One region of the Reyranella sp. GW821-FHT14A01 genome, then DNA from elsewhere that is predicted to be linked to it. Evidence: predicted binding sites of a transcription regulator. Region 1 holds the regulator's gene; the other holds the start of a gene.

Region 1 (15,228 bases):
GTGTCGCCCTTCACCACCGCGGCCACGCCGTCGGGCGTGCCGGTGTAGATCAGGTCGCCGGTGGCCAGTTCGACGAGGCCCGACAGGTAGGAGATCGTCTCGGGGACGCTCCAGATGAGCGCGTTGAGGTCCGACTTCTGGCGGGTCTTGCCGTTCACGTCGAGCTGGATGGTGCCCTTGGCGGGATGGCCGATCGTGGCGGCGGGATAGATCTCGCCGATCGGCGCGGACTGGTCGAAGCCCTTGCCCATGTCCCAGGGGCGGCCCATGTCCTTGGCTTGGTTCTGCAGGTCACGGCGCGTCATGTCGAGGCCGACGCCGTAGCCATAGACGTGCTCCAGCGCCTTCTCGACCGGGATGTTCGCGCCGCCCGACTTCATCGCAACGACCAGCTCCATCTCGTGGTGCAGGTTCTTGGTGGCCGGCGGATAGGCGACCTTGGTCGGGTTCTTCGGATCGGCGCAGATCACGATCGCGTCGGCCGGCTTGGTGAAGAAGAAGGGCGGCTCGCGATCGGGATCGTGTCCCATCTCGCGCGCGTGGGCGGCGTAGTTGCGGCCGACGCAGAAGATGCGGCGCACCGGGAACAGGTCGCCGGTACCGTGGACCGGCACGCCGACCGTGGCCGGCGGCGTAACGACATAAGCCATTTCTTCACTCTCCCATTGAAATGCGTGGACCGGAAACTCGTGGAACGCGTCAGCCGCTGGCCGCGATACGCCGCGGCGCGGTATCCGGCACATCGTCGGCGAGATCCCGCGACAGGATCCGCCGGTTGGTCGCGACGAGATGCTCTTCGACCACACGGCAGAAGGTCTCCTCGTCGCCGGCGGCCAGCGCGTTGATGATCTCCTGGTGCGCCGACATGGAATCCTCCAGCGCCGGCGCCTCGCGGAAGGCGCGCCAGCGGAACAGGTTCAGCTCCTTGTTCAGGCCCTTGTAGATTTCCGACAGGCGTTCGTTGCCCGCGATGTCGATCAGGCTGTGATGGAATTCCTCGTTCAGCGCGTAGTAGCGCGACAGGTTTCCGACCCTCGCCTGCTGCTCGATCTTGTCCACGAGCGCACGCAACGCCGTGACCTGCGCCGGCTTGATGCGCTCCAGGATCAGCCTGTTGATGTGGCGGTTCAGCACGAGCTTGATCTCGCACAGCTCCTCCGCCGAACGCCGCGAGATCTTGCGCACGAAGACGCCGCGGTTGGTGATGATCTCCACCAGCCCGGCCTGCTCCAGCCGCCGGCAGGCCTCGCGGATCGGCGCGCGGCTCAGGCCATTGGTGTCGCTGAGGGCCTTTTCGTTGATCGGATCACCCGGCTTCAGGGTGCCGTCCATGATCATGCGCTCGAGTTCGTCGAAGACGAGCGAGACGAGGGAAGGCCGCTTGGCGATTTTCAACGCAGTCATTTCGGGCGGCACACTAGTCGATTGACACCAATTGGTAAATTATAGATTGTCGACAATGCGCAATCGCACATCGAGGGAGTAACGCATGATTGTCGGCATCGACCACATCGAACTCGTCGTGAACGACGTGAAGGAATTTGTTGAGTTTTATCAAAAGCTTGGCTTCAAGCTTCTGACCTGGACCGACCATCATGGCGGCTCGGCCGAGCTGCAGATGCCGGGCGAGAATTCGCCGATCTTCGAGATTCACTCGTGCATGACCGAGGAGAATCCCGGCATCAATCACATCTCCTTCAAGGTCATCGACATCGACAAGACCCACGCCGACCTCGTCTCCAAGGGCATCAAATTCCACAAGGACGTCCACCCGTCGCGCGCCACCGGCCGCAAGAACGCCCTGCTGCGCGATCCCGACGGCTGGCGCCTGCAGCTGAGCGACTCCGAGCGCGGCGAGCCCGAACCCGGCCGCAGCTAGGACGGCCCGTAAATCCGACCGACGAGACGCCCGTGAGCGACGTCCTGCTGAACATCGAGGATCTGCACACCTACTTCTTCGTCGACGACAAGGTCGCGAAGTCGGTCAGGGGCGTGGACCTGTCGATCGGCAGGGGCGAGACGCTGGGCCTCGTCGGCGAATCGGGATCGGGCAAGAGCGTGACGGCGCAGTCGATCCTGCGCCTGATCCAGCAGCCGGCCGGCCGCATCGTGCAGGGCCGGATCGTCTTCGAGGGAACGGATCTTGCCTCGGCCGGGGAAGAGGAGATGCGCCGCATTCGCGGCAACCGCATCTCCATGATCTTTCAGGAGCCGATGACCTCGCTCAATCCCGTCCTCCGGATCGGCGAACAGATTGCCGAGGTCGTCCGCCTGCATCGTGGCCTGCCGCCGCGCGAGGCGCTGGCCTATGCGACGGACATGCTGGCGAAGGTCGGGATCGCCGAGCCGGGCCGGCGCATCTCCCAGTTTCCTCACGAACTTTCCGGCGGCATGCGCCAGAGGGTGATGATCGCCATCGCGCTCGCCTGCGGGCCGCGCATGCTGATCGCCGACGAGCCCACGACGGCGCTCGACGTCACCATCCAGGCGCAGATCCTCGAACTGATGCGCGGCCTGCAGCGCGATTCGGGCATCTCGATCCTGCTGATCACCCACGATCTCGGCGTCGTGGCGGAAATGGCCCAGCGCGTGGCGGTCATGTACGCCGGCCAGATCGTCGAGCATGCCGACGTGGCGTCACTGTTCGAACAGCCGCTGCATCCCTACACCGAAGGGCTGATGGCCTCGATCCCGCGCATGGACGAGCCGCCGTCGCCGGACCGGATGCTGCCGGCCATCGCCGGCATGGTGCCGAACATCCACGACCTCCCCGTGGGCTGCGCCTTCCAGGATCGTTGCCCCAAGGTCCATGAGCGCTGCCGCCTCGAAGAGCCGCCGCTCAGCCCCGTCGGGACCACGCACGATGTGAGGTGCTGGCTCCATGTCGCCTGACGCGCTGCTCACGATCGAAGGGCTGAAGAAGCACTTTCCCGTGCGCGGGCGGCTGTTCAACCGCTCCAACGATTCGGTCAAGGCCGTCGACGGCGTGAGCCTCAGCGTGCGCAAGGGCGAGACCTTGGGCCTGGTGGGCGAATCAGGTTGCGGCAAGAGCACGCTCGGCCGCTGCCTGCTCCGGCTCGAGGAGCCGACGGGCGGCCGGATCGTGTTCGACGGGCAGGATCTGCTGACCCTCGGCAAGCCGGCGATGCGCCGCCTGCGCCGCGACATGCAGATCATCTTCCAGGATCCCTATTCCTCGCTCAATCCGCGCAAGGCCGTGGGCGCGATCATCGGCGATGCCTTCCGCGTGCATGGCCTGCACAAGGGTGCGGAGCGACGGCGCAAGGTCGAGGAGCTGCTGTCGCTGGTCGGGCTGCGGCCCGAGCATTACGACCGCTTCCCGCACGAGTTCAGCGGCGGCCAGCGCCAGCGCATCGGCATCGCGCGCGCCCTGGCTCTCGATCCCAAGTTCATCGTGGCCGATGAAGCCGTGTCGGCGCTCGACGTCTCGATCCAGGCGCAGATCCTCAATCTGCTGGTGTCGCTGCAGCGGCGCCTCGGCCTCACCTACATCTTCATCTCGCACAATCTGGGCGTCGTCCGTCACGTCAGCGACCGGGTCGGCGTGATGTATCTCGGCCGCATCGTCGAGCTGGCGCCGACCGCAGAGCTGTTTGCCGCCCCCGCGCATCCCTACACCGAGGCCCTGCTGTCGGCCGTGCCGCGACCCAGCGTCGGGGCCGCCAGCAAGCGCATCATCCTCGCGGGCGATCCGCCGTCGCCGCTGCGTCCACCGTCGGGCTGCGCCTTCCATCCGCGCTGCCCGCACCGCCAGGACGTCTGCTCCCGCGAAACGCCACCGCTGCAGGAGATCGCGCCGGAACGCGCGGTCGCCTGCCACTTCCCGCTCACCCTCGCGGCGGCAACGCCCGCCGCAGCGCACTGACCTGCCGTGTCCTGCCCCATCTGAGGAGATGACGATGCCGTCGCACCGCCTGCCCGCCTCGAGACGCCAGATCCTCGCGATGTTCGGCCTTGCCGCCGTGGGCGCCGGCGCAACATCGGCCATCGTCCCGCGCGCCCATGCGCAGGCCGGCAAGAAGGGCGGCACCATGGTCGTGGCACTTCCCGGCGACGTCGAGGTCATCAACTCCTCGATCACGACCGACATCGCGTCGAGCAACATGTGCGGGCAGGTCTACAGCACGGTCGTCCGCCTCGATGACGATGGCAACGTGCAGCCCTATCTCGCGAAGCAGTGGGAAATCTCGCCCGACGGCCTGACCTACACGTTCCGCTTCTTCGACAACATCACCTGGCACGACGGCAAGCCGTTCACCGCGGAGGACGTGACCTGGGGTCTCTGGAACGTCAACCGCAAGTACAACGGCCCCGCCTCGGGCCTGTTCGAGGCGGTCGAATCGATGACGGCGACCGACAAGCTCACCGCCGTGTTCAAGCTGAAGTATCCCTATCCGCCGCTGCTGCGCGGGCTGGCCTACTTCAACAGCTCGACGATCATTCCCAAGCACATCTTCGACACCGGCGAGGACCCGCGGAAGAATCCGGCGAACCTCAGGCCGGTGGGCACCGGCCCGTTCATCTTCCAGGAATACCGCAAGGGCAGCCACGTCACCTTCCTGCGCAATCCGAAGTTCCACCTCGAGAACCGCCCCTTGCTCGACCGGCTGGTGTTCCAGGTCATTCCCAATGAGGCCGCGCGGGCGCTGGCGCTGGAGAAGGGCGACATCGATTTCATCCCCTACTACTCGATGTCGCTCGCCGAGGTGGAACGCCTGAAGGGCAACCCGAAGATCAAGATTGCCATCGCCAAGCGCCAGATCGCCGGCGAGTACATGGCCTTCATCAACACGCGCAACGCCCCGCTGAACAAGAAGGAAGTGCGCCAGGCGCTGTTCTACGCGATGAACCGCGACGAGATGCTGGCCAAGGCGGGCTTCGGCTTCGGCAAGGTGTCGGCCGGGCCGATCTCGTCGGAACAGCCGATCTTCTACACGGCAGACGGCCGGCCCTATCCCTACGATCCGGCGCGCGCCGAGAAGATGCTGGACGAGGCCGGCTTTCCGCGCGGCGCGAACGGCAACCGCTTCTCGCTCCGCGTCAGCTTCTCGCAATCCGAGGGACCGCTGAACAACGTGGCGCGCCTGATGCGCACCTATTTCGCCAAGATCGGCGTCGACCTCAAGGTCATGGGCATGGACCCGGCGGCCTGGCGCGATTCGGCGTTCCGCAACTGGGACTTCGATCTCACCATGGGCACCTACGCGACGGGGCCTGATCCGGCGATCGGCGCGGAGACTTTCTATATCTGCAAGCGCATCGAGAAGATCCCCGGCCGCAACGCCTCGGGCTACTGCAATCCCAAGGTCGACGAATTGTTCGCCGCCGCGGGACAGGAGCTCGACGAGAAGAAGCGCGTCACGCTCTACCATGAAGCGACGAAGATCCTGACCGAGGACCTGCCGCATTTCTGGCTGTGGGATCGCTATTATCCGGTGGCCTTCAACGCCAACCTCACCGGCCTGCCGGGCGATCCGACAGGCTACGGTCCGTTCGACCAGACGCGCTGGATCAAGTAGCGCATGACCGTCGGCTTCTATCTGCTGCAGAGGCTGCTCTACACGGTCCCGCTGCTGCTGGGCGCGGTGACCATCGTCTTCGTGCTCGTGCATCTCGCGCCGGGCAATCCGGTCGATTACATCATCGGCGAATCCGGCGCCGACAAGGAGATGATCGCGCGCATGACGGCCGAGATGGGGCTCGACCGGCCGCTCTACATCCAGCTCCTGCGCTATCTCGGCCAGGTCGCGAGCGGCAATCTCGGCTATTCGTTCGCGTCGAACACGCCGGTGCTCGAACTGATCCTCGACCGGCTGCCGGCGACCCTGCTGCTGATGGGCAGCCAGCTCGTCTTCTCGATCTCGCTCGGCATCACGCTGGGTGTCCTGTCGGCGCGGCGGCCCAACTCGCTGCTCGACAACACGATCACCGTCTTCTCGCTGGCGAGCTTCGCCATCCCGGTCTTCTGGCTGGGCCAGCTGCTGATCCTGGGTTTCGGCTACTACCTCGACTGGCTGCCCATCCAGGGCATGGTCAACCTGCGTGCCGGCTACACGGGCTTCGACCACGTGCTCGACGTCGCCCACCACATGATCCTGCCGGTGCTGACCCTCACCCTCTACAATCTCGCGCTGATCCTGCGCCTGACGCGCGGCAGCCTGCTCGAGGTGGTCGGCCAGGAATACATCAAGGTCGCGCGTTCCAAGGGCCTCTCCGAGAACAGGGTGATGATCCGGCACGCGCTGCGCAACGCGCTGCTGCCGGTCGTCACCGTGATCGGCCTCGAGTTCCGCGCGCTGATCGCCGGCGCCGTGCTGACCGAGACCGTCTTCGCCTGGCCGGGCCTCGGGCGGCTCACCTTCGACGCGATCAATGCGCGCGACTATCCGCTGCTCATGGGGATGTTCATCTTCATCTCCCTGCTGGTGGCGATCGGCAACCTCGTGACCGACCTGCTCTATGCCCTCCTCGATCCCCGCATCCGCTACCAATAGGGAAGCGCCGGCCGCCATGGTGCCCGCACGAGTCCGCCCGTCGTACCAGGTCTGGATGCGCTTCCGGCGCAAGAAGACGGCACTGTTCGGGCTGGCCGGCGCGGCGCTGTTCGTCGCCATCGCGGTCTTCGCGCCGCTGCTGGCGCCCTACGGCATGATGGACATGGGCCCGGCGTTCCAGCCCCCCAGCGCGGGGCACATTCTCGGCACCGACAGCCTGGGCAGCGACGTGCTGAGCAACATGATCCTGGGCACGCGCACGTCGCTCATCGTGGGCCTCTGCGCCGTCCTCACGTCGAACGCCATCGGCCTCACGGTCGGCGCCATCGCCGGCTATTTCGGCGGCCGCACCGACAATATCCTGATGCGCGTCACCGAGATGTTCCAGATCCTGCCGCAGTTCTTCCTGGCCATTATCGTCGTCGCGCTGTTCGGGTCGAGCATCTGGAACATCGTGTTCGTGATCGGCATCCTGACCTGGCCGGTGACGGCACGGTTGCTGCGCGCGGAGTTCCTCTCCCTGCGCAAGCGCGAGTTCGTCGATGCCGCCCGGGCGCTCGGCATGTCGGACTTCGACCTGATCGTGCGTGAGATCCTGCCCAACGCGCTGCCGCCGATCATCGTCAATGCCAGCCTGCAGATCTCGGGCGCCATCCTGCTCGAGGCCAGTCTCAGCTTCCTGGGCCTCGGCGATCCCGACGCCATGAGCTGGGGCATCATGCTCCACAACGCACAGGAATACTTCAATCGCGCCTGGTGGATGGCGGCCTTTCCGGGCCTCGCTCTGTTCGCGACCACCCTGGCCCTCAACCTGACCGGCGACGGGCTGAACGACGCGCTCAATCCGCGGCTTCGGACCTGACCCTCGCTTTCGCCCCGGCGTCCAACCCTCTATGAAGGCCGCCGGAGTTCCAGAACATGACCGACGAAAATGTGCTGATCGTGCAGGCCGATTCGGCCGATACCGCGCTGGGCTGGGCCACCCTGGGCGAGCGACGCTGGCGCTGCTGCGTGGGCGCAGGCGGCGTGCGCGAAGACAAGGTCGAGGGCGATTCGGCGACGCCGGTCGGCGAGTTTCCGCTGCGCCGCATCTATTATCGCAACGACCTGGTGGTCCTGCCCAAGGTCGCCCTGCCAGCGCGGCCGATCAGCGAGCATGACGGCTGGTGCGACGACCCGCGCTCGCCGACCTACAATCGCCTGGTCAACATCCCCAACGAGTGGAGCGCCGAGAAGATGTGGCGCGAGGACGGGCTCTACGATCTCGTCGTCGTGGTCGGCTACAACGACGATCCGCCGGAAGGCGAATGGGGCAGCGCCATCTTCCTCCACATCGCGCGCGACGATTACGCCGGCACGCAAGGTTGCGTCGCCTTCTCACGCGAGGATCTTCTGGAACTGCTGCCGCTCATCACCCGCGACACCCGCCTGCGCGTGCTCTCACACGCCGCCAACGAAGAGGCGCAACCGCGCTCGGAGGAAGACGAGCGTCTGAAACAGTTCGAGGATTTCGACGAAAAGGATTGGTGAAGCGCTGACTGCAATTGCAGGCAAATTTGTCATCCCGAGCGTAAGCGAGGGACCTTTAACTGCTTCAGCGCAAAGGTCCCTCGCTTACGCTCGGGATGACAATGATGCCTTAACCAACCACCCGCCCAATCGCTCGCGCGGTGTAGTCGACCAGCGGAATGATCCGCGCGTAGTTGAGTCGCGTGGGGCCGATCACGCCGATCGCGCCCAGGATGCGCTCCTGCGAATCGCGGAACGGGGCGACCACCATCGAGCAGCCGGTGTTGGCGAACAGCGGATTGTCGGCGCCGATGAAGATCTGAACGCCCGACGCGGTGTTGGCGAGTTCGAGCAGGCGCACGAAGCTCTCGCCGCGCTCCAGCGCGTCGAACAGGATCCGCACCCGCTCCAGGTCCTCGATCGCCGTGATGTCCTCGAGCAGGCGCGCCTGGCCGCGCACGATCAGCGCGCCGCCGCCCGGCTCGCCGGACCAGGTCGCCAGTCCCGATTCGATCACGCGTGCGGTGAGGTCGTTCAGCTCGGCGCGCTTCAGCTTGATGTCTTCCAGGATCAGCCGCCGCGCCTCGTCGAAGGTGCGGCCACTCAGCCGTGCGTTGAGATAGTTGGTCGCCTCGGTCAACGCCGAGGGCGGCATGCCGATGGGCGTGTCGATCACGCGGTTCTCGACATGGCCCGACTGCGTCACCGTGACGACCAGCGCGCGGCCGGGGCCGAGATTGACGAACTCGATATGCTTCAATGGCTGCTCGGTCTTGGGCGCCATCACCAGGCCGGCGCAGCGCGACAGGCCCGACAGCATCGCGGTCGCCTGCTCCAGCGCCTCGGTAACGCTGCGGCCCGACGGAGCGCAGCGCGCCTCGATCGATTCGCGCTCCTCCTCGGAGACATTGCCGACCTCGAGCAGGCCGTTCACGAACAGCTTCAGCCCGGCATCGGTCGGCAGGCGGCCCGCAGAGGTGTGCGGCGCATAGAGCAGGCCGGCATCCTGCAGGTCTGCCATGATGTTGCGGATGGTGGCCGGCGACAGGGTCTCGGTGAGCTTGCGGGTCAGCGCGCGCGAGCCCACGGGCTCGCCGGTCTCGACATAGCCCTCCACGACATGGCGCAGCACCTCGCGCGCGCGCTCGTTCAGTTCCGCCACGGAGGCGGCCTGTCGTCCTGTCGGGGTATCGGCAAGGGCGCCCCCGGGCATGCCGATGCGGTGGATCGCCATGGAAAAAATGTAGGTAGTGCGGACCGCAGGGTCAATGAACGCCGTCTGGAATGCGGGATGGCGGCTGGATTCGCCCCCTTCCCAGCGGTACACACCGCCCGCCCGCCCCTCAGGAGTAATTTAAATGCGCCCATCAGGCCGCGCCCCCGACCAGCTTCGCCCGGTTTCGCTCGAACCCGGCTTTTCCCGTCACGCCGAGGGGTCGTGCCTGGTGAAGTTCGGCGACACGCACGTGCTCTGCACGGCCTCGGTGGACGAAAAGGTGCCGCCGTGGATGCGCAACAGCGGCAAGGGCTGGGTGACCGCCGAATACGGCATGCTGCCGCGCTCGACCCATACCCGCACGGACCGTGAGGCCGCGCGCGGCAAGCAGTCGGGACGTACGCAGGAAATCCAGCGCCTGATCGGCCGCTCGCTGCGCGCCGTCGTGAACCTGCAGGCCATGGGCGAGCGCCAGATCAACATCGACTGCGACGTGCTGCAGGCCGATGGCGGCACGCGCACCGCCAGCATCACCGGTGCCTGGGTGGCGCTGCATTTCGCCTATGAGCGCCTGGTCAAGGACGGCAAGCTGGCGGCCAGCCCGCTGTCGGGCACGGTCGCGGCGGTGTCATGCGGACTTTGGCAGGGCACCCCCGTGCTCGACCTCGACTATCCGGAGGATTCCAAGGCCGACGCCGACGCCAATTTCGTGCTGACGGGGACCGGCGGCATCGTCGAGATCCAGGGCACGGCCGAGCAGGATCCGTTCTCGGAGGCGCAGTTCCTCGACCTGCTGAAGCTCGCCAAGACGGGCATCGGCGAGCTGACCAAGCTGCAGCGCGCCGCGGTCGGACTCGACTGATGGCGCGCCGCTTCGTCCTGCCGAAGCTCGTTGTGGCGACCCACAATCGCGGCAAGGCGGGCGAGATCCGCAGCATGCTGGCGCCGTTCGGCGTCGAGATCGTCTCGGCGGCCGATCTCGGCCTGCCGGCGCCCGACGAGACCGGCACGACCTTCGAGGACAACGCCAAGCTGAAGGCGCTGGCGGCGACGCGCGGCTGCGGCCTGCCGGCGCTGGCCGACGATTCCGGCCTCAGCGTGCACGCGCTGGGTCACCAGCCCGGCGTCTACACCGCCGACTGGGAAGGGCCGACGCGCGACGCCATGGTCGGCATGCGCCGCATCCAGGACGAGCTGGCCGCGCGCAGCGTGCCGCAGACCGACGCGGCGCGCGTTGCGACCTTCCATTGCGTGCTGGCGCTGGCCTGGCCCGACGAGCATGTCGAGCTGTTCCACGGCACGCTCGACGGCGCGATCGTCTGGCCGCCGCGCGGGACGGGCGGTCACGGCTACGATCCCTGCTTTCAACCCGTCGGTGACACGCGCACGACGGCGGAGATGTCGGACACCGAGAAGAACGTCATCAGCCATCGCGGGCGGGCCTTCCGGATGATGGTCGAGGCCTGTTTCGGATGAGCGCGGCGCCCCTGGGCGTCTATGTCCACTGGCCCTTCTGCAAGTCGAAGTGCCCCTACTGCGATTTCAACAGCCATGTCCGCGAGGGCGTCGAGCAGGCGCGGTGGCGGGCGGCGCTGCTGCGCGAGCTGGAACATGCCGCGCGCGAAGCGCCGGGACGCCGCGTCGAGACGATGTTCTTCGGCGGCGGCACGCCCTCGCTGATGGAGCCCGAGACCGTCGCCGCGTTGATCGCGCGCACGAAGCAGCTCTGGGACAGCGCGCCTGAGATCGAAATCACCCTGGAGGCCAATCCGACCTCGGTCGAGGCCAGCCGCTTCGCCGCTTTGGCCGAAGCCGGCGTCAACCGCGTGTCGCTGGGCGTGCAGGCGCTCGACGCGGCCTCCTTGAATTTCCTCGGCCGCGAACATTCGCGCGACGAGGCGCTTGAGGCACTGGCCACCGCACGCCGCCACTTCTCGCGTTATTCCTTCGACCTGATCTACGCGCGGCCCGGCCAGACGCCGGAGGCCTGGGCCGAGGAGCTGGAGCGGGCGCTCGCTCTGGCCGGCGAGCATCTGTCGCTCTACCAGCTCACCATCGAGCGCGGGACGCGCTTCTTCACCGATCACGCGCGCGGGAACTTCGTGCTGCCCGACGAGGAAGCGTCGGCCGCCATGTTCGAGCAGACGCAGGCGCGGCTCGAACAAGCCGGCCTGCCGGCCTACGAGATTTCCAACCACGCGCGGCCGGGAGCTGCTTGCCGCCATAATTTGATCTATTGGCGGTATCAGGATTACGTCGGCATCGGACCGGGCGCGCACGGCCGCTTCGCCGAGGGAGCTGCCAAGCGGGCAACCCGGCGGTCGAGTGGTCCGGAAGCCTGGCTGGAAGCGGTCGAGCGGACGGGCCACGGTACGGCGGAGACGTCGACGGTCGAGGGGCAGGACCTGGTGGAGGAGGCGCTGATGATGGGACTGAGGCTGGCCGACGGCATCGACCGCGCCACCTTTGCGTCCGTCGCCGGTGTCGATCCGGTGGAAGCGCTCGACGAGGCACGGCTCGCGCCACTGGTCCGCGCGGGTTTCCTGGAGATCGACGCCACGCATCTGCGCGCCACCTCCGAAGGACGCCAGCGGCTCAACGCCCTGCTGGAGCGGCTGGTCGCATGAGGCTGCTGGTCGGTCTCCTCACGCTGCTGGCCATGACGGGCGTCGCGTCGGCGCAGCAGCCACAGCCGCAACCGCAGAAACCGCCGGCCAAGCCCGCCGCGGCACCGGCCGCCGCCAAGCCGGGACCCAAGTCGCCGTTCACGCCGCCCGCCTTCAAGATCACCATCGCCACCGAGGCGGCTTTCCCGCCCTTCAACTATCTCGACCGCAAGGGCATGCCCGCCGGCTTCGAGATGGAGCTGGCGCAGGAGGCCTGCCAGCGCATCAAGGCGGAGTGCGAGTTCGTCGCGCTGAAGTGGGACGAGCTGATCCCCGGCCTGATCGACAAGAAGTTCGACATCATCATGTCGTCGATGGAAGTGACCAGCGAGCGGCGCAAGCGCATGGGCCTGTCGCGCCGCTACTATCTCTCGCCCGGCGCTTTCATCGCCGCCAAGGGCGCGCCGTTCGACGGGCCGCCGTCTCTGCTGCGCAACAAGCGCATCGGCATCCAGCGCGATTCCATGCATGCCGACTGGGCCGACAAGAGCTTCCGCCGCTCCGCCCAGCTGAAGCGCTACGACACGATCCAGCAAGCGATGACCGCGCTCGCCAACGACGAGCTCGACGCAGTGTTCGGCGACAAGGCGCAGCTCTGGCTGTGGAGCCAGAAACCCGAAGGCAAATGCTGCGAACTGGTCGGCCAGGACATCAAGGACACGCAGACCCTCGGCGTCGGCGTCGCCGCGGGCCTGCGCAAGGAAGACATCAAGCTGCGCGAGGCGCTCAACAAGGCCTTCGGCGAGATGATGACCGACGGCACCTACAAGAAGCTCAACGAGAAGTATTTCCCGTTCGCACTGAACTGATCAATGGAGCGCGCCACTCCAGTGGCGCAATCATGATTCATGAGGCGCCACTGGAGTGGCGCGCTGCAATGACTAAGCCGCATTGATCGCAGCAAAAGCCTCGAAGGCGTCCTCGACCAGGCTGACATGGTGGATCATCGCGGCGTGGGCGCCGGCGGCGTCGCCGGAGAGGATGGCGCGGACGACGGCGTCGTGTTCCTGGTTGGAGCGCAGCAGGCGGCCGTCCATGCGGAACTGGGCGCGGCGGAACGGGCCGACGCGGCGGCGCAGGCTCATCGCATAGTCGGCCAGCGGCGCATTGTGCGCGCCGGCATAGATCGCCGAATGGAAGGCGACGTTGGCATCCGAATAGGCCTCGGTCTCGCCCGCCGCGGCCAGCGCCATCATCGATTCGTGCCGCGCCTGCAGCCGCCGCCGCTCGATCGGCGTCATGCTCATGGCGGCGAGCCGGGCGCAGGTCGCCTCGATCTCGGCCATCGCCACGAACAGGCTCTCGATCTCCTCGGGTGTCGCCTTGGAGACGATCGCGCCCTTGCGCGGGCGCATGTCGATCAGGCCGCTCAACGCAAGCTGGCGCAGCGCCTCGCGGACCGGGGTGCGCGAGACGCCATGCTGTTCGGCCAGGCCCACCTCATCGAGCCGTTCGCCGGGCGGCAAGGTGCCGTTGAGGATGCCGTCGGCGATCGCCGCGGCGAGCTTGTCGGCCAGAGTCGGGTTGGTGTCGGTGCTCATGCCGGTTTGCATACAAGATGGATGCCAAAGCAGATCGTGCACTCAATCATGATCAAAAAGAATGCATTTGACTAAAATTGCATACAATTTGACCTGACGAACTGCGATTTCTGCGCGGATTCACGCGCTTTTAGGGCCTCCGAGGCGTGGCACACCGCTTGCTGTTCTCCCTTCGGGCCGCGACGCCCGGACACGCGAGCAAGGGGGACGTTCCATGATCGACAAGTTCAATATCGGCCGACGGGCACTTCTCGGTGGTGCAGCCAGCGCAGCGGCGCTCGGTCTCGCGGGCGGCGCGATGGCGCAGAAGCCCTTGGTGGTCGGCTTCATCTATGTCGGCCCGCGCGACGACTACGGCTACAACCAGGCCCATGCCGAGGGTGCGGCCGTCCTGAAGAAGATGGCCGGCGTGAAGGTCGTCGAGGAAGAGAAGGTGCCCGAGACCGTCGCCGTCGAGAAATCGATGGAGAGCATGATCAACATGGACGGCGCCACGCTGCTGTTCCCGACCTCGTTCGGCTACTTCGACCCGCACATGCTGCGCATGGCCGCCAAGTACCCGAAGGTCCAGTTCCGCCACTGCGGCGGCCTGTGGAACCAGGCCAAGAACCCGATGAACACCGGCAGCTACTTCGGCTACATCGACGAGGCCCAGTATCTCAGCGGCATCGCCGCCGGCTCGACCACCAAGAGCGGCAAGATCGGCTTCGTCGCCGCCAAGCCGATCCCCCAGGTGCTGCGCAACATCAACGCCTTCACCCTGGGTGCGCGTTCGGTCAATCCCAAGGTCACCTGCCAGGCGATCTTCACCGGCGACTGGTCGATGCCCGTCAAGGAAGCCGAGGCGACCAACTCGATGATCGCGCAGGGCGTCGATGTCGTGACCTGCCATGTCGACAGCCCGAAGGTGGTGATCGAGACCGCCGAGCGCGCCGGCATCTACACCTGTGGCTATCACACCAACCAGGCCAAGCTCGCGCCCAAGGGCTATCTCACCGGCGCCGAGTGGCAATGGGAGAAGATCTACGTCGACTTCGTCGAGACGATGAAGAAGGGCGGCGTTCCGGGCAACTTCGTGCGCGGCGGCCTCAAGGCAGGCTACGTCAAGAACTCGCCCTTCGGTCCGGCCGTGTCGGACGCGGCCAAGGCCAAGGTCGAGGAAGCGAAGAAGGGAATCATCGACGGCAGCTTCGCGATCTTCAAGGGCCCGCTGAAGGACAACAAGGGCAACACCGTCATCGACGGCGGCACGGCCTACACCCAGACCGAGCCCAAGCTCGAGGGCATGAACTACCTGGTCGAAGGCGTTCTGGGCGCGACGTCCTAAGGGCGCCGCGCGTACTGGGAGCCCAGTGTGAGTACGGGCATAGGCACCGCCCTCGAACGAATCGCCGTCTCGGCGCTGGCCCTGCTGGCGTCGGCGGTGATCTTCGGCCTGCTGCTGATCCTCTATGCCGGCGTCGATCCGTTCGAGGCCTATGCGCTCATGTACCAGGGCGCGTTCGGCAGCTGGTTCTCCTTCCAGAACACGCTGACCCGCGCGGCGCCGCTGATCCTGACGGCGCTGTGCACGGCGCTGCCGGCACGGCTCGGGCTGATCATCATCGGCAACGAGGGCGCGCTGGTCCTGGGCGGCGTCGCCGCGGCGGCGGCCGGCGTCGCATTCTCAGGCTCCGGACCGCTGATCGTGCACCTCACCATGGCGGCGGCGGCGATGATCGTGGGCGGCGCCTGGATCGCGCTGGCCGGCGGCCTGCGCCAGTATCGCGGCGTCAACGAGA
Region 2 (15,228 bases), on a different contig from region 1:
CTATCTCGAGACCGACCGCAATCCGCACGGGATGATCGGGCCGATCTACCACGAGGCACTCGACGAGACCGCGATCCGCGAGAAGATCCGCACCAATCCGCTGGTCCAGGACAAGGAAGCGTGGAAGCGCAAGCGGCCGTTCCGCGTCGCCGTCATCGAGCAGTGCACCTACGACGGCACGATCAACGACGCGCGCCTGATCGTCGAGAAGATCGGCCATCTCTGCGACTACATCCTGTTCGACGAGGCCTGGGCGGGCTTCATGAAGTTCCATCCACTCTATGCCGGCCGCTTCGCCATGGGCCTCAGCGACCTCGGCCCCGAGAGCCCCGGCATCATCGCCACGCAGTCGGCGCACAAGCAGCTCGCGAGCTTCAGCCAGGCCTCGCAGATCCACGTCCGGGATCGCCACATCAAGGGCCAGCAGCGGCGCATCGAGCATCGCCGCTTCAACGAATTCTTCATGCTGCACGCCTCGACCTCGCCCTTCTATCCGATCTTCGCCTCGCTCGATGTCGGCGCGCAGATGATGAAGGGGCGTTCGGGCGAAGTGCTGTGGGACGACACGATCCGGCTCGGCATCGAGATCCGCAAGAAGATGCGCGCCATCCGCCGCGAGTTCGAGGACAAGGAACGCGACTTCGCGCGCCGCTGGTTCTTCGAGCCCTTCATCCCCAACCGCGTCACGGTCGGCGGCCGCGAGCAGGCCTGGGAGGATGTCCCGACCGACGACCTCGCCGTCGACGCGCGCTACTGGGAGCTGGCGCCCGGCACGCGCTGGCACGGCTTCCAGCACGTGGCACCTGGCTATGCGATCACCGACCCCAACAAGCTGATGGTGTTGACGCCGGGCTTCGACCGCGAGACCGGCCGCTATGCCGGCCACGGCATCCCCGCCCCCGTGGTGGCGCAGTATCTGCGCGAGAACCAGGTCGTGCCGGAGAAGAACGACCTCAATTCGCTGCTCTTTCTGATGACGCCGGGTGTCGAGTCGAGCAAGGCCGGCACCTTGCTCAGCGCGCTCGTCACCTTCAAGCGGCTGCACGACGAGAACGCGAAGCTCGAGGACGTGATCAGCGAGTTCGTGCGCCGGCGGCCGGCGCGCTATGCCGGCATGCGCCTGCGCGACCTCTGCGCCGAGATGCATGCCTTCTTCCGCGAAAGCAACGTCAGCCTGCTGCAGCGCGCGCAGTTCATGCCCGAGCACCTGCCGGAGCCCGCCATGGCGCCGCACGAGGCGGTCCGCCAGCTGGTGCGCAACAATGTCGACTATGTCCCCATCGCCGAGGCGGCGGGACGCATCGCCACCACCATGTTCGTGGTCTATCCGCCCGGCATCGCCAGCATCGTGCCCGGCGAGCGGCTCGACGAGCGGGCCAAGCCGATGCTCGACTACCTGCTGATGTTCGAGAAGTCGGCCAACCTGTTCCCCGGCTTCGACGTCGAGATCCAGGGCATCTATCGCGAGATCGACAAGGACGGGCGCGTGCGCTTCTACACCTACGTGGTGCGCGAGTAGACGATCTCGACCGGCGGCGTGCTGGAGCCCGCGCCGATGGCGCGCTGCATCAGGACGCTGTCGGCCCACTTGCCGTACTTGAAGCCGACGCCTTCCAGCAGGCCGGCGCGGCGAAAGCCATGTGTTTCGTGCAGGCTGAGTGACGCGACATTGTCGGCGTCGATATAGGCGAACATCTGGCGATAGCCCGCGCCGGCGCAGGCCTCGATCAGCGCCGGCAGGAGCAGGCGGCCGATCCCGGTGGAGACATGATCGGGATGGACGTAGATCGAATGCTTGACCGCATAGCGATAGGCGGGACGCTTGCGAAACGGCACCGCGTAGGCATAGCCCACGACCACACCGTCGCGCTCGGCCGCGAGATGCGGGAGGCGCCGCCGCAGCATGTTCTTGCGCCGCCGCTTGATGTCGTCGGCCTGGGTCGGCTCGATATCGATGTCGCCCAATCCATGCGTGATGTGGTGCGTGTAGATCGCAATCATGGCCGGCACGTCGTTTTCGGTCGACGGCCGCACCACGACCGCGCCCCGCGGCTTGTCGAGCACGGACTCGCTCGTCGCTGACATCACCCGATCCTCCTCCTGAGATGCCCGGATCAAACACGCCTCCATGACCGTTTCATGTCAGCAAAAAAATGAGGGCCCGGAGAGTTGTTACACTCTCCAGGCCCCCAGACGCCCCCTCTAAACTCGCTGGCCGCCGCGGCGATGGTCTCGAACCGCGTCATTCCATGCGCGCGAAGATACGGGCCGGCTCGGGTCCGGCACAGGGGGCGCTTGGTATCAATTGTTGGGTTGGGTCGGATCGACATTCCGCAGACAGGGCCGCCGCTCGGGCGAATTGACATATCGGTAAATATCGATATAATCGGGATATGGATTTGCTCGAGATATTCAAAGCCCTCTCAAACCGTACCCGGCTTGAAATCCTGAAGGGTTTGAAGGATCCCGCGAAGAACTTCCCGCCGCAGGATGAAGGTGACGTTCTGACGGTAGGAGTCTGCGTCAGCAGTATTCAGGAAGGAGTCGGACTGTCGCAGTCGACGGTGTCCGACTATCTCGCGACGCTGCAACGAGCAGGCCTGGTCGAAGTCAGGCGCATCGGTCAGTGGACCTACTACAAACGGAACGAAGCAACCATCAGTGCTCTCGCCAAGATCATCGGCAAGGAACTGTAAGTTTTTGCCTCGTAACATCGATAATTCTCGATATTCCTTTTTAACGAAGCGAGGAAGTGCCATGAAAGCGTTGAGGCTCAAATCGTTTGGCGGCCTGGAAGCGTTCGAACTTTGCGACGTGCCCAAGCCTGTGCCGGACACGGGACAAGTCCTGGTCCGGGTGCAGGCCACCTCGATCAATCCGCTGGATTACCAGGTCCGGCGTGGCGACTATTCCGAGCTGGTGCCACTACCGGCCATTACTGGACACGACGTATCCGGCGTTGTCGAAGCGGTCGGGCCGGGTGTGACGGCTTTCTCTCCGGGAGACGAAGTCTGGTACACGCCGCAGATATTCGGCGGGCCGGGAAGTTATGCCGAGTACCACGTCGCTGCCGAAGGAATTGTCGGGAAGAAGCCTCCCTCGCTGAGCCATCTCGAGGCCGCAAGCCTGACCCTGGTTGGCGGGACGGTGTGGGAAGCATTGGTCGTGCGGGCGGCGCTACGCGTGGGCGAAAGCATTCTGGTGCATGGCGGCGCGGGCGGGGTCGGCCATGTGGCGATCCAACTCGCAAGATCCATGGGAGCAAGAGTGTTCACGACCGTGCGTGAAGCAAACTTCGAGTTCGCCCGAAGTTTGGGTGCGGACATTGTGATCGACTACGCAAACGAGGATTATGTCGACGCGGTCATGCGGGAAACGGGTGGCCGTGGTGTCGATGTCGTGTTCGACACGATTGGCGGCAACACATTGTCGCGCAGCCCCGACGCGCTCGCACAGCTGGGCCGCGTCGTCACGATCGTGGACATTGCCCAGCCGCAAAACCTCGTTCAGGCCTGGGGCAAGAACGCGAGTTATCACTTCGTCTTCACGAGACAAAACCGTGGCAAGCTCGATGAGTTGAGCGCATTGGTGGAGCGCGGTCAGTTGCGGCCGCACGTGGGCGCTATCTACCCGCTTGCCGACATTCCGCTCGCCCATGCCCGGCTGGAGACCCCCAACAACGGTTTGCGAGGAAAAATCGCGATAGCCGTCGGGCCTTCGGCTCATCTCGCAAGGGCGGACTTTCCGGAGAAACTTGCCCGCACGTGATCGGCCAGATCGCGCGCGGCGGGACCGAGGCCCGGCGGCGCATAGAGGTTGATGCGGAATTCGGGCAGCGACGGCAGCTTGGCCTCGCGGCCCAGGATCACGAAGCGCTCGGGCACCGAGGAGCGCAGCAATGGCGCCACCGCGAGGCCCGCTTCCAGCACGGCATAGACCGGCTCCAGCCGGCTCACTTCGCAGACCGCGCGCCAGTCGCGCCGCGCCTTGCCCAGCGCCTCGACGGCGACGGGGCGGAACACGCAGGTCGGTGCCCCCAACGAGACCGGCAGCGGGTCCTTGAGATGGGCATCGCCGTCGGCCGCGCCGACCCAGACCAGTCGGTCGGTGCGCAGGGTCTCGCCGTGGCGACCGCACTCGGTCTCGGTCGTCATGGCGAGATCGACGCCGCCCGACTTCAGCTCCTCGCGGATCACCCGTGAATCCTCGCAGACCAGGCTGACCCGCACCCTCGGCTGCGCCTTGGCGAAGCGCCGCAGGATCGCCGGCACGAAGCTGCCGATGATGTCGTAGGGCACGCCGAAACGGACCTCGCCCTCGAATTGCGGCGCGCGCATCGACGACCAGACCTCGTCGTTCATCGCCACCAGGCGCCGCGCCTGTTCGAGCAGCCGCTCGCCCGCCGGCGCCAGCGCGAGCCCGCGGCCCTGGCGCATGAACAGGCGGCAGTCGAGCGCCTCCTCCAGCCGCTTGATCTGCTGGCTGGCGGCGGCCTGGCTCATACCGAGTGCCGCTGCCGCGCGCGTGACGCCGCCCGCTTCGACGACGGTGAGGAAGGCGCGCACCAGCGCCAGATCGAGATCCTTGCGCATGGACTATATATAATCATTTCCGAACGATCTTATCCAAAACATTCGTTTTTGTTATTTATCGGCCGGCCGTACCGTGGCGCCATGACCACGAAGATCACGACCACGAAGATTTCAGGCCTCTGGCTGCCGCTCATCACGCCGTTCAAGGACGGCGCCATCGACTTTGCGAGCTACGACCGGCTGGTGAATCACTACATCGCCAAGGGCGTCGACGGGCTGCTGCCGCTCGGCACGACCGGTGAATCGCCGGCGCTCGATGAGGACGAGATCGCCGCCGTGATCGAACGCACGCTGGCCGTTGCCGACGGCCGCGTGCCGGTGTTCGCGGGCGTCGGCGGCAACGCCACGGCCAAGGTCGAGAAGGAGTTGAAGCGGCTGCGCCACCTGCCGATCGCCGGCATCCTGTCGGTCTGCCCCTACTACAACCGGCCGAGCCAGGACGGGCTGATCGCGCACTTCCGGCGCATCGCCGCGGCCACCGACCGCGACGTCGTGATCTACAACATCCCCTATCGCACGGCCGTGAATCTCTCCAACGACTCGCTGCTCGAGCTGGCCGAGGCGCCGAACATCGTGGGCGTGAAGGACAGTTCCGGCAGCGTCGAGCAGTCGCTCGAACTGCTGCGCCGCAAGCCGTCCGACTTCGCCGTGCTGACCGGCGAGGATGCGCTGTTCTTCACCATGCGCGCCAACGGCGCCGAAGGCGGCATCCTGGCGGCAAGCCATCTGATGACCGAGGGCTTCGTCGAGGTCGAGCGCTGCTTCAGGGCCAACGACCTCGTGGGCGCGCGCAAGGCCTGGGCACCGCTCGCCGGCTTCGTGCCGATGCTGTTCGCCGAAGCCAACCCGATGCCGATCAAGCATCTCCTGTGGCGGCAGGGGCTGATCGCCTCACCGGAATGCCGGCTGCCGCTCACGAAAATCTCCGACGGGCTGGCCCGTCGCCTTGACGCCGTCTTCGCCGAGAAGAAGGCGGCCGAATAGACTCATTGGAGCGCGCAACTCCAGTTGCGCTCATGTCTTTCTGATCGATGAAGCTTGAGCGCAACTGGAGTTGCGCGCTCCAATGCCAGGCTTCGTAACCTAACGGCGGCTGCGCAGGAGATCGCGGATCTCGGTCAGCAGCTCCTGCTCCTTGGTCGGCGGCGCGGGCGGGGGCGGCGCGGCCTCCTCCTGCTTGATCACGCGGTTCATGCCCTTGATCACCAGGAACAGCACCCAGGCGATGATGAGGAAGTTCACCGTCACCGTGAGGAAGGTGCCGTAGCCCAGCGTGGCTCCGGCCTTCTTGGCGGCATCGTAGGTGGAGGCCTGGCTGGCGGCCGGCGTAAGGCCGATGAAGTAGTTGGTGAAGTCGAGGCCGCCGGCGATGCGGCCGATGATCGGCATGATGATGTCGCCGACCAGCGAGTCGATGATCTTGCTGAAGGCGGCGCCGATGATCACGCCGATGGCGAGATCCACGACGTTGCCACGCATCGCGAACTTCTTGAATTCCTGAAGCATGGGTCTTCTCCCCTTGTTGTCGTCAGGTTACGCGCAGCCACACAAGCAAAGCAGAAACGGTGACCACCGAGAAGGCCGTCGACAGCAGAACGGAGGCCGTGTTCTGCTCGACCGACACGTCGAACTGCTTGGCGAGCACGAAGGCATTGGCGGCGGTCGGCAGCGAGGCCATCAGCAGCGCCACCTTGCCCGCAATCGAATCGATCGGCACGAAGAAAGGCAGGATCAGCAGCGCCGCCAGCGGCTGCAGCAGGAGCTTGATCAGGGTGGCGAGCCCCGCCTCGGCAAGGCCGCTCTTGATCGACTTGTCCGACAGGAAGAGCCCGATGGCGAACAGCGCGCAGGGCGCCGCGGCGGCCCCCATGAGATCGAGCCATTTCTCGACCGGGACCGGAATCGGCACGCCGATCCACGAAGCCACGATGCCGAGCGCGATCGAGACCGGCAGCGGATTGCGTGCCACGTTGAAGGCGGCGCGCAGGAAGGTGCGCACCGGGCCGTGGCCCGCCGCGACCTCGAGTTCGATCAGCATGACGCCGAACACCATCGAGACCACGGCCGTCACGATCACCGTGAGCATGGCCGGCGGCAGGCCCTGCTCGCCGAAGGCCGCCAGGCAGAGCGGCACGCCCATGTAGCCGACATTGCCCCAGGAGGCGGCGATGCCCTGCAGGCTCATGGCCGCGAGCCCGCCTCGCGAAACCAGCCGCGTGGTGATCATGCCCACGACGAAGGTCGCGACCACGGCGATGCCGAAGCCCGCCATCAGGCTGGGATCGAGCACGGCGGCCACCGGCGTGCGCGCCAAGGTCCCGAAGAACAGGACCGGCAGGGCGAAGTAGCTCACGAAGGCGTTGAGCGCCGTGGTCGCCTCGGGCCCCAGGATGCGCCAGCGGCCGGCCAGGAAGCCCGCCAGGATGACACCGAAGATCGGGAAGGCGACGTTCAGAATAGCCTGCACGGGTCGTCCGATTGCAGTTGCACTAACCCATTAAGAATTTGACATAAACGGTACAAATCCCATAGCATTTTAGCATATATCGAGGCCGCACCCGTCCCCTCACCGCAAGCGGCCCGGGAGATAATCATGCGTCTATTGATCGCCAGCATGGCCGCCCTGGCTGCGGTCGCGTTCGCCGCCCCGTCCTTCGCGCAGGACGAGACGATGCCTGCCCCCACCCCGTCGACGACCGCCAAGCCGAAGGCCGCCTCCGCAGCCTCCTGCAACAAGATCAAGAGCAGCTCGCAGCGCAGCGCCTGCCTGAAGAAGGTCCAGGTCGCCAAGGCGCAGCCGTCGAAGAAGACGAAGAAGACCACCACCACCCCGGCCGCGCCGAAGTCGCCCGACGTCGGCCAGCTGAGCCCGCCGGCCAGCACGCCGGCGCCGACGACGGCCAACCCGTCTTCCGGCCCGGTCAGCGTTCCGCCGCTGCCGTCGAAGACGATCTAGTTTCGATTTGAGTTAGCGCGCCTCCCCCGGGAACCGCGCTAGTCTCCGCTCTCCCTGAAGCCGGGAGAGCGACATGGCCCATTCGGCCAATCTGATTTCGACCGACGACCTCGCCCGCCAGCTCGGCGCGCCGGCGCTTCGCGTCTTCGACTGCACCACCTACCTGAAGCCCGGACCCGACGGCCGCTACATCGCCGAAAGCGGCCGCGCCAACTACGACAAGGGCCACATCCCGGGCGCGGCCTATCTCGACCTGCAGGCCGATCTTTCCGACAAAAGCTCGACGCTGCGCTTCACCCTGCCGTCGCTCGAAGAGCTTACGAAGGCCTTCGCGGCCAAGGGCGTGGGCCACGGCACATTCGTCGTCCTCTACAGCCATGCCTCGCCGGTCTGGGCGAGCCGCATCTGGTGGATGCTGCGCGCCGTCGGCTTCGACGAGGTGGCGATCCTCGACGGCGGCCTCGACAAGTGGAAGGCCGAAGGCCGCCCGCTCTCGACCGAGCCCGCCACCCATCCGCCGGCGACGCTGTCGCTGCGCGGCCGGCCCGAGATCTTCGTCGACAAGGACGCGATCAAGGGCGCGATCGGCGATGCCTCGACCCTGACCCTCAATGCGCTCAGCCACGACCAGCACTCTGGCGCCGGCGGCGTGGTCTACGGACGGGCGGGACGCATTGCCGGCTCGTCCTGCGTGCCGGCGGCCAGCCTGTTCGGACCGGACAAGGCGCTGAAGCCGATCGCCGACCTGCGTGCCGCCTTCGAGGGCGTCGGCGCGGCGCCCGACAAGCGCGTGCTGGTCTATTGCGGCGGCGGCATAGCCGCCACGCTCGACGCTTTCGTGCTCACGGCGCTCTTGGGTCACAGGAACGTCTCGGTGTACGACAATTCCATGCAGGAATGGGCCAACGATCCGGCCCTGCCCATGGAAACAGGCTGACGAGGGAGGAAAACGTGACGGCCTACATAATCGTCGAGATCGACACCAAGGACGAAGAGCTGATGGCGGAGTACCGCAAGCACACGCCGGGCCTCGTCTCCAAGTTCGGCGGCAAGTTCATCGTGCGCGGCGGCCACTGCACCAGCCTCGAAGGCGGCTGGACACCGGCGCGCGTCGTGGTGCTGGAATTCCCCGACCGCGCCAAGGCCGAGCGCTTCTATCATTCGGAAGAGTACGCACCGGTTCTCGCGATGCGGCTGAAGGCCGGCCATTCGAAGGCAATCCTGATCGACGGCCATCATGGTTGAGGCACGGGGGGCTGAGGCGGCCGCTTACAGGGCGGTCGGCACGCTCTACAATGCGCTGATGACGGCGCTGGTCCTCGGCCTCGTCTCGCGGCGCGGCAGCGATACGGCGCGCGAGTACATCTTCCGCCACTTCCGCAAGCAGCATCTGGAGAAGTTCAAACCGGGCCTGCAGAAGCTCGGCCTCGCGGGCGAGAAGGACGCGCCGGCCTGCGCGCTCTATCATTATCATTCCAACGCGCTGGGCGGCGTGAAGACCGGCTATCTTCGCGAGAGCGACAGCAAGGCCTGGGTGCGCTATCCGCCGCCGCGCTGGATCTGGAAGGGCACCGCCATCGCCGCCGTGCCGCACGAAGTGTCGGCGGCCTTCCTGCACGGCTGGCACGGCCATAACGGCATCTCGCTGAACAATCCGGGCCTCGGCTTCGTCTGCACCGGCATGACGGTCGACGGCAAGCCCGGCCTCGAAGGCTACTATTACGATTACGGCCGTCCCCTGAAGGAGGAGGAGCGCGTGCGCTTCGCCTACGACGAGGAGATGCCGCGCATCGACTGGAAGACGCAGCCGAAGCTCGAGACCGCGAACTGGCCCGAGGAGCGCCGCCTGCGCACCTTCCGCTCCTACGCGATGGGCTATGTGCAGACCATGCTGCCGGTGCTGCAGGACCTGCTCGGGCCGAAGGACGCGCAGACCGAGATGGGCCGCGTGGCGCGCCTGGTCGGGCTGCAGTTCCACGAGGAGACGGCGCGCGACCTCGACCTGCCGACCGACGTCGAGACCGGCGACCTCGAGAGCGCCCGCCTGTTCGCCCGCTGGCTGGCCGCGATCCTCGCCGCCGAGGGCGAAGAGGTGGTCACCGAGGAAAAGGACGGCGCGGTCACCGTGCGCATGGACGGCTGGAAGCTCGCCCGCGAGCTTCAGCTCGCCGCTCCGCTGGCCGGCTTCGACGCCTGGAACGAACTGTGGCTCGGCGCCGCCGCGGCGCACGACCGATTCCTGAAGGTCGAGACGAGCCGCAGCTACGGCGACAAAGGCTGGCAGGCAGCCTGGCGGATCGCGCCGAGATAGCCCGCCGGCAACACGCGCCCGGCGACCCGCTCGCCGAGCACCGTGAGTTCGATCCAGCTCGCTTCGTGATGTTCATGGCTGAGGGCAATCGTGCCCTCCGCTTCGAGCGCGCAGGCATAGGCCACGATGCGCACGACGCGCTGCGGCAGCACTTCGAACAGATGCTCGTCGACAAGCGCACCGACCGCGACCGCCAGCCCCGTCTCCTCGCGCATCTCGCGGATCAGCGCCGCGCGATGATCCTCGCCCGGATCGGGCCGGCCACCCGGCAGATCCCACTCGTTCCGTTCGTTGAGCAACAACAGGACGCGGCCGTCGTGGATCAGCACGCCCTTCACGGACACGGGGTAGGAAGCGCTACCGGTCAATAAGGCTGCCCTCTGAGCCAACGACGATACGTCAGAGCGCGCGCCGCCGCTTGATCGCGTCCGCACCGCGCAGGCGCATCGATTCTGTCAGTGCCCATGCCCGGTTGAATCCGGGCGAACTCGCAGTCCTTGCCCTGCTCCCAGGCTTCGTGCGCCTGCTTCAAAGCAGGAACGACAGGCTCGTATTCGACGCCGGTCTGTACTTTGCTCTCCTCCGCATCATGCTTCGTGTAACGGGCAATCAGAGCCGCAAACGCATCCTGCGTGAGCTTGAACCAGATCTCGGCCTCCGCGGAGGCGCAGAACATTCGTTTATGGGGCTGATAGGTGTCTTCGGTACTGATCATGCAGTTTCGCGTTTCTATGCCGATGCACTGGTGAGTGATGTCCGTGCCGGTTTGAAGCAGAGACGCTTCGGCCGCCTCGATACAGCTCACGATCGACGTCTCGCTGGCCTTGTAGTCTTGAGCCTCGCGAGCGTTGGCGGGCAACGCGAGCAACACACCAGCAGCCACCCAGAGCCATCGCATGTCTTCAGCCCTCCCGCTGGCTGGAACTATACAACCTCCCAAAAGAAAAGGCCGGGGATCGCTCCCCGGCCTTTCCGCATTTCTTCGAGAAGAATGGACTTTAGAAGTCCATGCCGCCCATGCCGCCGTCGCCACCCGGCGGCATCATCGGGGCCTTCTTCTCCGGCTTCTCGGCGATCATGGCTTCCGTCGTGACCAGCAGGCCGGCCACCGAGGCGGCGTCCTGCAGGGCGGTACGGACGACCTTGACCGGATCGATGATGCCGGACTTGATCATGTCGACATAGTCGCCCTTCTGGGCGTCGAAGCCGAAGTTCGAGTCCTTCTGCTCGAGCATCTTGCCCGCAACGACGGCGCCGTCGTAGCCGGCGTTCTCGGCGATCTGGCGGACGGGCGCCTGCAGCGCACGACGCACGATCTCGATGCCGACCTTCTGGTCGTCGTTGCCGGTACGGATCTTGTCCAGCGCGCGGATCGCGTAGAGCAGGGCCGAACCGCCGCCGGCGACGACACCCTCTTCCACCGCAGCCTTGGTGGCGTGCATGGCGTCGTCAACGCGGTCCTTCTTCTCCTTCACTTCGACTTCGGTGGCGCCGCCGACCTTGATGATCGCAACACCGCCGGCGAGCTTGGCCAGGCGCTCCTGGAGCTTCTCGCGGTCGTAGTCCGAGGTGGTCTCCTCGATCTGCGCGCGGATCTGGCTGATGCGGGCCTGGAGGTCCGCCTTCTTGCCCGAGCCGTCGACGATCGTGGTGTTTTCCTTCTCGACCAGGACCTTCTTGGCCTTGCCGAGCATGTCGAGCGTGACGTTCTCGAGCTTGATGCCGAGGTCCTCGGAGATCAGCTGACCGCCGGTCAGGATCGCCATGTCCTCGAGCATCGCCTTGCGACGGTCACCGAAGCCCGGCGCCTTGACGGCGGCGATCTTCAGGCCACCACGCAGCTTGTTCACGACCAGGGTCGCCAGGGCCTCGCCCTCGACGTCCTCGGCGATGATCAGCAGCGGCTTGCCCGACTGAACGACGGCCTCGAGCACCGGCAGCATCGCCTGCAGGCCCGACAGCTTCTTCTCGAACAGCAGGATGTACGGCGAGTCGAGCTCGGCGATCATCTTGTCGGCGTTGGTGATGAAGTACGGCGAGAGATAGCCGCGGTCGAACTGCATGCCCTCGACGACGTCCAGCTCGGTGTCCAGGCTCTTGGCCTCTTCCACCGTGATGACGCCCTCGTTGCCGACCTTCTTCATGGCTTCGGCGATCATCTTGCCGATCGACTTGTCGCCGTTGGCCGAGATGGTGCCGACCTGAGCGACTTCGTCCGTGCCCGTGATCTTCTTGGCGCGCGCCTTGATGTCCTCGACGGCCGCCTCGACCGCGAGGTCGATGCCGCGCTTGAGGTCCATCGGGTTCATGCCGGCCGCGACCGACTTCACGCCTTCGCGCACGATCGCCTGGGCGAGAACGGTCGCCGTCGTCGTGCCGTCGCCGGCGATGTCGTTGGTCTTCGAGGCCACTTCGCGCACCATCTGGGCGCCCATGTTCTCGAACTTGTCGGCGAGCTCGATCTCCTTGGCGACGGTGACGCCGTCCTTGGTGATGCGCGGCGCGCCGAACGACTTGTCGATGACGACGTTACGGCCCTTGGGGCCGAGTGTGACCTTCACCGCGTCGGCGAGAATGTCGACGCCGCGCAGCATGCGCTGGCGGGCGTCGGCGCTAAAGCGGACTTCCTTGGCTGCCATTTTCTATTCCTCTCGAATGTTGTGATTGATTCGGATGATGGGAGGCGGCGCCTTAGGCGGCCTTCTTCATCGAGGCGGAGCCTTCGATGATGCCCATGATGTCGGATTCCTTCATGATCAGGAGATCCTGGCCGTCGATCTTGATCTCGGTGCCCGACCACTTGCCGAACAGGACGCGGTCGCCCTTCTTGACGTCGAGCTCGACCAGGTTGCCCTTCTCGTCGCGGGCGCCCGGACCGACGGCGACGATCTCGCCTTCCATCGGCTTTTCCTTGGCCGTGTCGGGAATGATGATCCCGCCCTTGGTCTTGCCTTCTTCCTCGACGCGCTTGACCACGACTCGGTCGTGAAGCGGACGGAACTTCATGGTTCTTCCTCCAGTGATCGATTGACCTGCACGACCGGACGGCCGCGGCGAATGGATTGCTGTCAGCACTCACACGGGGTGAGTGCCAATGGCGCACGGGATTTAGGGTTGTAGGCAGCCTGAGTCAAGGCAGCCTGCAAAAGGTTCCGAAAGTAGGTTCGCACTAGCAGCAATCGACCACGAGTGCTGCTAACTCTTTGATCTGGAACGATTTTTGCTGATTTCCCGGCAAGGGTGCGTGACTATTCCTACAGGCGCACCGTGTCAAGGAGAGCCTAAATGGATCGCAGTTTTGTTGCGCAGCTCAATAACTATCGCATCACGACCGCTGAAATCCTCTACTGGATGCCCGATCACAAGCACGTCCTGCAGAGCTTCCTCTGGCAGAATCTCGATCTGGCCCCTCGTTTCCCCGCCCTGACGAAGTTTCTCGATTTCTGGGACCGCAATCTCGACGGCAAGCTGCACAAGGTGACCGTCGCCAACACGCAGCTCATCAAGCCGGCCGAATTCACATTCGCATCAGGTCTTTATCAGCTTCATTGACGGGCAGCCGCTGGCGGTCTCCGCTGGCGGGATGAAACGGAGAAACGCTCTCGCCCTGCTGGGCACCCTGCCGCTTGCGTCGGCGGTCCCTTCCCTGGTCCGCGCGCAGGACACCAACTGGCCGACCAAACCGGTGCGCGTCGTCGTGCCGTTCGGGCCCGGCGGCTCGGGCGACATCGTCTCGCGCATCGTCGCCCACGAGGTCGAGAAGATGGCGGGGCAGACCTTCATCATCGACAACAAGCCCGGCGCGACGGCGATGATCGGCACGGCGATCGTCAAGAACGCGCCGGCCGACGGCTATACGCTGCTGCACGGCTCGACCTCGAGCCTCGCGGCCAATCCCAGCCTCTACAAGCAGATGACCTACGATCCCGACGACTTCACCACGGTCGCGGTCGACGGCACGATCCCGGGCTTCATGCTGGTGGCGAAGGACGCGCCGTACAAATCGGTGAAGGAATTCGTCGCTTGGGCCAAGGCGCAGCGGGAGCCGGTCTTCTCGGGCTTCGGCAACACCTCCTCGCGCGTGCCCTCGGCGCTGTTCGCCGAGCGCAGCGGCGTGAAGTTCGAGGAGGTCGCCTACAAGGATGCGGTGCCCGCGATCCAGGACCTGATCGGCGGACGCATCCACGTCACCTTCCCCGACATCGTCATCGGCGAGAGCTATGTGCGCTCGGGCCAGGTGCGCGCCCTTGCCGTGACATCGGCGCAGCGCGCGCCGCAATATCCCGATCTCGAGGCGATCGCCGAGACCTATCCCGACTTCGAGGCGATCGCGTTCCTGTCGTTCACGGTGCGCAAGGAAGTGCCGGTCGAGATCCAGCGCAAGCTCGCCGGCTGGGTGATGGCCGCGCTGCACAAGCCCGAGGTGCACAAGCGCCTGATCGAGATCGGCATCACGCCGCCGCCGCCCGACTGGGACATCGCCCGGGCCGACGCCTTCGTGAAGCGCGAACGCGAGCTTTGGACGAAGTACATCAAGCTCGCGAAGATCGAACCGCAGTAAGCTGGGGGCGCGCCACTCCAGTGGCGCGATCGTGCCTCCAGAAATGACGCGTCACTGGAGTGACGCGCCCCCAGCGGCCACATACTCATCCACTGTCCGCTCGACCAGCTCGGCGACCGACGGCACGTCGGCGACACCCGAAACGGAGTGGCCGGCACTCCAGATGTCCTTCCAGCGCTTGGCGTCGGGCCGGTCGCGCTCGGCGGCGTTGATGTCCTTGGCGATGTCGATGCTGCCGCGCACCGGCAGATTGTCTGGATCGAGACCGGCTGCGGCGATCGACGGCCGCAGCATGTTGGTCTCAAGCCCGGTGAAGGCGCGCGTCAGCAGCACGTCGTCGAGCCGGCTCGACACCAGCATCTGCTTGTAGGCGTCCTTGGCCAGGCTCTCGCGTGTCGCGATGAACTTGGTGCCCATGTAGGCGAGGTCGCAACCCAGGACTTCGGCCGCCGCAACCGCATGACCGTCGGCCATGCCGCCCGCCATCACGACGATCCCGTCCCAGAACTTCCGCACCGCCCGCACGAAGGCGAAGGGATTGACCCATCCGGTCTGTCCGCCCGCGCCGGCCGTGAGCAACACCAGCCCGTCGACACCTGCCGCGACCGCCTTCTCGGCGTGACGCACCGAGGCCACGTCGGCCAGCACGAGGCAGCCCGCATCCTTCAACGGTTTCATCACGGGCTCGGGCGAGCCGACCGAGGTGATGACGATCTCGGCCTTGTGACGCAGCACGGCCGCGAGATCGTCGGGCACGCGCGGGTTGGAGCGATGCACGATCAGGTTGGGGCACCAGGGCGCCGGTGCA

The links. Region 1 encodes HrcA, which represses chaperone genes, less so after heat shock. Its sites were predicted from a motif close to GTTAGCACTCNCNNNNNGNGAGTGCTAAC; they were not measured.
Region 2: a site for HrcA is predicted at 12,927-12,955, ahead of groES (co-chaperone GroES). Genes of this name have one in related genera too.

The regions. Positions count from the first base shown of each region.
Region 1 is NZ_JBXAPM010000001.1:59,005-74,232, reverse strand. Features, by position in the region: gene AC1ROX_RS00365 (fumarylacetoacetate hydrolase family protein) at 1-650, opposite strand, end outside; gene AC1ROX_RS00360 (GntR family transcriptional regulator) at 700-1,404, opposite strand; gene AC1ROX_RS00355 (VOC family protein) at 1,490-1,879, shown strand; gene AC1ROX_RS00350 (ABC transporter ATP-binding protein) at 1,912-2,892, shown strand; gene AC1ROX_RS00345 (ABC transporter ATP-binding protein) at 2,882-3,886, shown strand; gene AC1ROX_RS00340 (ABC transporter substrate-binding protein) at 3,921-5,540, shown strand; gene AC1ROX_RS00335 (ABC transporter permease) at 5,544-6,515, shown strand; gene AC1ROX_RS00330 (ABC transporter permease) at 6,532-7,377, shown strand; gene AC1ROX_RS00325 (L,D-transpeptidase family protein) at 7,434-8,045, shown strand; gene hrcA (heat-inducible transcriptional repressor HrcA) at 8,155-9,258, opposite strand; gene rph (ribonuclease PH) at 9,383-10,102, shown strand; gene rdgB (RdgB/HAM1 family non-canonical purine NTP pyrophosphatase) at 10,102-10,716, shown strand; gene hemW (radical SAM family heme chaperone HemW) at 10,713-11,867, shown strand; gene AC1ROX_RS00300 (transporter substrate-binding domain-containing protein) at 11,864-12,715, shown strand; gene AC1ROX_RS00295 (GntR family transcriptional regulator) at 12,788-13,447, opposite strand; gene AC1ROX_RS00290 (BMP family ABC transporter substrate-binding protein) at 13,662-14,774, shown strand; gene AC1ROX_RS00285 (ABC transporter permease) at 14,802-15,228, shown strand, end outside.
Region 2 is NZ_JBXAPM010000019.1:84,370-99,597, forward strand. Features, by position in the region: gene AC1ROX_RS27625 (Orn/Lys/Arg family decarboxylase) at 1-1,519, shown strand, start outside; gene AC1ROX_RS27630 (GNAT family N-acetyltransferase) at 1,501-2,085, opposite strand; gene AC1ROX_RS27635 (ArsR/SmtB family transcription factor) at 2,394-2,696, shown strand; gene AC1ROX_RS27640 (zinc-dependent alcohol dehydrogenase family protein) at 2,758-3,768, shown strand; gene AC1ROX_RS27645 (LysR family transcriptional regulator) at 3,723-4,592, opposite strand; gene dapA (4-hydroxy-tetrahydrodipicolinate synthase) at 4,674-5,576, shown strand; gene mscL (large conductance mechanosensitive channel protein MscL) at 5,676-6,098, opposite strand; gene AC1ROX_RS27660 (AEC family transporter) at 6,121-7,059, opposite strand; gene AC1ROX_RS27665 (hypothetical protein) at 7,186-7,548, shown strand; gene AC1ROX_RS27670 (sulfurtransferase) at 7,622-8,485, shown strand; gene AC1ROX_RS27675 (DUF1330 domain-containing protein) at 8,500-8,793, shown strand; gene AC1ROX_RS27680 (hypothetical protein) at 8,786-9,859, shown strand; gene AC1ROX_RS27685 (NUDIX hydrolase) at 9,811-10,227, opposite strand; gene AC1ROX_RS27690 (hypothetical protein) at 10,224-10,757, opposite strand; gene groL (chaperonin GroEL) at 10,858-12,498, opposite strand; gene groES (co-chaperone GroES) at 12,551-12,865, opposite strand; gene AC1ROX_RS27705 (usg protein) at 13,145-13,411, shown strand; gene AC1ROX_RS27710 (Bug family tripartite tricarboxylate transporter substrate binding protein) at 13,443-14,420, shown strand; gene AC1ROX_RS27715 (NAD(P)H-dependent flavin oxidoreductase) at 14,472-15,228, opposite strand, start outside.